2 regions of the Priestia sp. JNUCC 25 genome follow, and region 2 is predicted to be linked to the other one. Evidence: riboswitches for the same ligand, from Rfam matches in the RefSeq annotation. Region 2 holds a riboswitch; the other holds the start of a gene.

Region 1 (3,172 bases), 1.6 Mb from region 2:
AGCGACCCTATCAAAATTCCTATCAGTTCTCCTGACAAAACGTTCACCTCTTTAAAGGTATTTCTATATGCTATGAGAATAAAGGAAATGATATGAGGTAAACACCATGTAAAAACAGCCCTAACTTTTCTAAGTTAGGGCTGTAACACTAAAATATGACGGGAACCAAATTAGATAATACGACTTGTAATAATTCCTTCAATTTGACCGATTTTTTCTTCTAGCTCAGGCACAATCTCGTCACTTACTTGATTGTCAATATCGATCATTGTATACGCATATTCACCGCGGCTTCTGTTCACCATATCTGCGATGTTTAAATTGTAGTTTGAGAATACTTGCGTAAGTTGTCCTACCATATTCGGCACGTTGTGATGGAAAGCAGCTACGCGTTTTTTCCCAGTGTAAGGAAGAGATGCGTTCGGGAAGTTCACTGAGTTTTTAACGTTTCCTGTTTCCAAGAAATTTTTCACTTGACGTGCTGCCATTACCGCACAGTTTTCTTCTGATTCTTGAGTTGATGCCCCTAGATGAGGAATTGGCACAACATTTTTCATGTTCAAGACATTTTGATTTGGGAAATCTGTAATGTATCGGCCAACTTTTCCACTTTCAAGAGCAGCTTTCATATCTTCTTCGTTTACAAGCTCACCGCGTGAGAAGTTCAAGATATGAACATCTGGTTTCATGATGCTAAACGTTTCTTTATTGAAAACACCTTTTGTATCGTCCGTTAATGGAACGTGAACCGTAATATAGTCAGATGCTGCAAATAGTTCTTCTAGAGACATTGCACGCTGTACGTTGCGAGACAAATTCCAAGCTGTATTAACAGAAATGAATGGATCAAAACCAATTACGTCCATATCTAAATCAAGCGCATCGTTTGCTACAAGAGCACCAATTGCACCTAAACCAATAACGCCTAACGTTTTACCTTTGATTTCTTTTCCAACAAACTGTTTTTTGCCTGCTTCAACTAACTTAGGAATTTGATCACCTTGGCCGTCTAATCCTTTTGTCCATTCAACTCCAGCAAATAAGTTACGAGAAGAAGCCATAATTGTAGTTAAAACCATTTCTTTTACTGCGTTTGCATTAGCTCCTGGCGTATTAAATACAACGATACCTTGCTCCGTGCAAGCGTCCACTGGTATATTATTAACCCCTGCTCCAGCTCGTGCAATAGCTTTTAAATTTTGGTCAAATGCCATGCTGTGCATGTTAAAGCTACGCACGACAATCGCATCTGGGTTTTCGCTGTCATTGTCAATTTGATAACCTTCTTGATTAAAAACATTTAGACCTTTTTGTGCAATGTTGTTTAATGTTTTGATTGTTTGTACTTTTTCCAATGTTAATGTGCTCATTTTGTACTCTCCTCTGATTATCATCGTAGTTTTACATGTTTTTACCTTTGAATAAAGGAACTTCGTTTTTAATTTTTTTAAAAGTCTGGTTTTTCAGCCTACATGTCTGGTAACTTCTATATCCTCTCCCCCTAAACAGAAAGAGGTAAGAGATATGTATTAATCCCTTACCTCTGCCCAGGCGAACGGCTACGTCACTATATGCTTCCTCACGGTTATCCGCGTTTCGCCAGTCACATATAGTCTTTGAAATTAAGTATATTCTAGCAAACTCTTTCAGAACGTTCAACCTTTTTTTAAAAGTTTGCTTTTTTCAGTCTAATTTTTAATCTCTTTAGTGAATCTCCTAATATATTGACAAATATCCTAATACATGTTAAATAAGAAGAGTGATTAGCACTCTATCCACTGAAGTGCTAATTGTTTTACAAGCCCTATTTGGAAAGGAGAACTTCTTATGTCAAAAAAAGAATTCAAAGCCGAATCAAAGCGATTATTAGAGATGATGATTAATTCCATCTATTCTCAAAAAGAAGTATTTTTGAGAGAACTTCTATCAAATTCAAGCGATGCAATCGATAAAATTTATTACAAAGCTTTAACAGACGACTCCTTGCGTTTTAACAAAGAAAGCTATTACATAAAAGTAACACCAGATAAAACTAACCGTATCTTAACCATTACGGATACTGGGATTGGCATGACGCAAGAAGAGCTTGAAAGCAGCTTGGGCACAATTGCGCGAAGCGGTTCCCTTGCGTTTAAAAACGAAAATGAAACAAAGGACGGGCACACGATTATCGGCCAATTCGGCGTTGGGTTTTACGCAGCGTTTATGGTGGCAGATGTCGTAACGGTGATTAGTAAAGCGTTAGGCAGCGGTGAAGCCTATAAATGGGAATCTACTGGTGCCGATGGTTATACAATCGAACCTTGCGAAAAAGAAACGGTTGGGACTCAAATCATTTTAAAAATTAAAGAAAATACAGAAGATGAAACATATGATGAGTATCTAGAAGAGTATCGTTTAAAAGAGATCATTAAAAAGTATTCAGACTTTATCCGCTACCCGATTAAAATGGACATAACGGAAAAACGTCCTAAAGAAGGTTCTGATAACGAGCTAGAAGATTATACAGAAGAGCAAGTTATCAACAGTATGGTACCGATCTGGAAGAAAAACAAAAATGAATTGACTTCAGAAGACTATGAGCAGTTTTATTCAGAAAAGCGCTACGGATTTGATAAACCGCTCACTCACCTTCATATTAATGTGGATGGAACGATTCGCTACAATGCCATTTTATTTATTCCAGAAAATAGTCCGTTTGACTACTACTCAAAAGAATTTGAAAAAGGGCTTGAACTGTATTCAAACGGCGTCTTAATTATGAATAAATGTGCAGACCTTCTTCCAGATTACTTTAGCTTTGTAAAAGGTATGGTAGATTCTGAAGATTTATCTCTTAATATTTCACGTGAAATTTTGCAGCAAGACCGCCAGCTTCAGCTGATTGCCAAAAACATCGGCAAGAAAATCAAAAATGAATTAAAAAGCTTGCTTAAAAACGAACGTGAAAAGTTCGAGAAGTTTTATAAATCATTTGGCCGCCAGCTGAAGTACGGCGTTTACAGTGACTTTGGCAGCAACAAAGACGTATTAAAAGACCTGCTTTTATTCTATTCTTCTACAGAGAAAAAGCTCGTAACACTAGATGAGTATGTATCGCGCATGCCTGAGGATCAAAAGTATATCTATTATGCATCAGGCGAATCGTACGACCGAATTGAAAAACTTCCTC
Region 2 (3,172 bases):
GCTCCTACTAAAAGCCAGACGAGCAGGCTTCCAAAACGTCTTCCACCTACAGCCCACTCTTCAACTGAGCTTCTAGATGATTTGTCACGTCCCGCTATAAAGCCAATTGCGATAACGACAAGAACAATTGCTGATGTGATTAAAAGTGCGGTTAAATTTCCTTGCATTATTCAATGTCCCCCCAAGATTTTTGTAAACGATAAATAATAAATGTACACACAGGCGTTAAGAAGACCCATAAAAATAACCATAAATGCAAAAGAGGTAATCCAAAAATAATTGGATGAATGTTATTTACAAAAGGTAAAAAAGCGAATTGAGCAATAAATGGAATGATGAATAAAATAAAAATTATGAATTTTCTGTTCAATTTTACTCCTCCTACTAAAAATTTATCTAACAATGTTCACTATGATAGCAAGTCTGACATGGTAAAGCAATAAGTTTTTTGAAAATTTAGTTATAATCTATGGAAATTTTTTTAGGAAAACAAAAAAGAGCTTATGGTGGGAGTATATTTGAAATGATTATGCAAGAAAAAAAGGGGGATAATCTAAGCGAAGTTGCTCTTGAAGCAAAAAAGAGAACGGAAAAGAAGAAATTTAGTTTTGACCGGGAAGTTTTTGTTATTTCGCTGAGATAAAGTATATTGCTATTGCATCATAAGAAAAGAATTTGTATGTTCAAATAGAGATTCATGGAAAGAATAAAACAAAGCAAATAAAAAAACTAGACAATAAGTGCTTGTCTAGTTCCACCACTCTGTCAATGGTCCTTTGTCGCCATAAACAGGATCTGTTGTAGGAATAGGTACTTGTGCAATTTCATCAAATACGTGAGGGCGATCAGTTTGTTTTCCTGTTCGTAAATTGTACTCCATGCCCTCTGGATAAGCTCCAACCACTTTAAAATCAGCAGTTGACTGCAGACGCATATGCCCTGTACCTGCAGGAAGTACGAGCACATCACCAGCATGCACCACGATATTTTCCCCCATATGTCCACCTAGTTTTAAACGTGCAGATCCCCTAATTACACCTAGTGCTTCATGAGAATTGCTGTGGTAATGGTGAAAATCATATATGCCGCCTACCCAGCTATTTTTCCAGTCGTGAGAATTAAAAATGCTCTCCACTTTCTCTTTCTTACTAATAAATACGTGTTCATACAACAAAACTGGAAGACGAGGGTGATTTGGAATGGTTCCGTCGTCATCAAAATAAAGAACTTTTACATTTGCATAATTCATAAGCATCCCTCTAACAATCTTTTTTTCGTAATTTTCCCTGTTTTTTGCTGGCGTAAACAGAGAAGTTTGCTCGAAGTACTTCATTTGTTGCGAAGTGCATGATATGTAGGTTTTAACGTTTTCCTAAAAGAAGTCTCCCACTTCAAGCGTAGCTATGTGGTGGGCAGTTCCCTTTAGTATCTTTTCTTCATATTGTATATAAGTAAAGGGTCTAGTGCAAGAATTCTATGGATATATAGCTGTTAATTCTTATTTTGTAAATAAATAATGTATATTAATATAATTTTTAGAAGGTGATCTGTTCGTGGAGTAAAAGAATCAAATAATAGAAAAAGTTAGGATTTTAGTTCTTTTTATAATTAAAAAGAGATTTTCAGAAGATTAATTCGGAATTTTACGAATAATTTATTATTTTTAGAAAAGTAATGTAAACATTTTTGTGTATTGAGTAATAGTAATGAATGTTATATACTGATAAAAAATATATTCCTATATGTGACTGGCGCAACATGGATGACCATGGGGGAGCATATAGCGTATAAGCCGCGCGCCTGGGCAAACACTTGAGAAAATTTCGCAAGTGTTTTTTTTATTTTCCTAGGGAAGAGGAGTAGATTTGGATGAGCAATATGCAAAGGAAGATGGGAACATTTGCTTTAACCATGACAGGCATAGGTTCGATTATCGGTTCAGGATGGCTATTTGGAGCATGGAAAGCAGCTCAAATTGCGGGACCCGCGGCTATTTTTTCATGGGTTATTGGAATGGTGGTTATTTTGACCATTGCTCTATCATATGCTGAACTGGGCGCGATGTTTCCACAAGCAGGGGGGATGGTCAAATATCCTCAGTATTCACACGGATCATTTATTGGTTTTTTGGCTGCTTGGGCTAACTGGATTTCAATCGCTTCAACGATAACAGTGGAGGCTATTGCATCTGTGCAATATATGAGTACTTGGCCGTGGAAATGGGCTCGCTGGACTCATGAATTAGTAGACAATGGCATTTTAACGTCCAAGGGCTTGGCAGTTGCGTCTTTGTTATTATTCGTTTACTTTTTTGTGAACTATTGGACGGTAAATCTCTTTGCTAAAGCAAACTCATTTATTACGATTGTTAAATTAATTATTCCTGGTTTAACGGCAGGGGCTTTATTTTTTGCTGGTTTTCATAGTGGAAACTTTTCAAGTGAGCATGGGGTAGCACCTTACGGATGGGCCAGTGTTTTAACGGCAGTGGCAACATCAGGTATTGTGTTTGCATTTAATGGGTTTCAAAGTCCTGTAAATATGGCAGGAGAAGCAAAATCACCTAATAAATCGATTCCGATAGCTGTAATTGGTTCAATCTTTATTGCAGGAATTGTATACATTATATTGCAAATTGTCTTTATCGGAGCAGTAAGTCCGTCATCAATTGCTGATGGATGGAATCATTTGAATTTCAACTCTCCTTTTGCTGATTTAGCGATTGCGCTTGGAATTAACTGGCTAACAATTGTGTTATACGCAGACGCATTTGTTTCTCCTTCCGGCACAGGTGCTACATATACGGCAACTACTTCTAGAATGTTATACGGGATGCAGCAAAATGGATACTTGCCAAAGATATTTGGTACTCTTCATCCACTTTACAATGTCCCGCGCCCAGCTATGTGGCTAAATTTAGCAGCGTGCTTCTTGTTTCTCTTTTTATTTAGAGGATGGGGTGTCTTAGCAGAAGTGATCTCAGTAGCGACGCTTATCTCTTATATTATGGGTCCTGTAGCGCTTATAACATTAAGAAAAACGGCTTCACACTTTTACCGTCCATTTTATTTAAAAGGGGCATCAGTTATTGCGCCATGCGGCTTCGTTTTTGCTTCCTTGACGCTTTACTGGGCAAGGTGGCCACTTACAGGTGAAGTGATCTTTATTATGG

What was found. Region 2 has a riboswitch for ZMP and ZTP ahead of JNUCC25_RS04150 (APC family permease). Riboswitches for the same ligand answer to the same signal wherever they lie in the genome.
Region 1: it holds a riboswitch for ZMP and ZTP, as region 2 does, so the genes downstream of both, JNUCC25_RS12275 (phosphoglycerate dehydrogenase) here and JNUCC25_RS04150 (APC family permease) in region 2, are expected to answer to the same signal.

Annotation. Positions count from the first base shown of each region.
Region 1 covers NZ_CM132211.1:2,419,742-2,422,913, reverse strand. The annotation lists gene JNUCC25_RS12280 (hypothetical protein) at 1-47, opposite strand, end outside; gene JNUCC25_RS12275 (phosphoglycerate dehydrogenase) at 171-1,370, opposite strand; ZMP/ZTP riboswitch at 1,539-1,617, opposite strand; gene htpG (molecular chaperone HtpG) at 1,828-3,172, shown strand, end outside.
Region 2 covers NZ_CM132211.1:787,363-790,534, forward strand. The annotation lists gene JNUCC25_RS04135 (sodium:solute symporter family protein) at 1-167, opposite strand, end outside; gene JNUCC25_RS04140 (DUF3311 domain-containing protein) at 167-370, opposite strand; gene JNUCC25_RS04145 (cupin domain-containing protein) at 749-1,249, opposite strand; ZMP/ZTP riboswitch at 1,735-1,813, shown strand; gene JNUCC25_RS04150 (APC family permease) at 1,870-3,172, shown strand, end outside.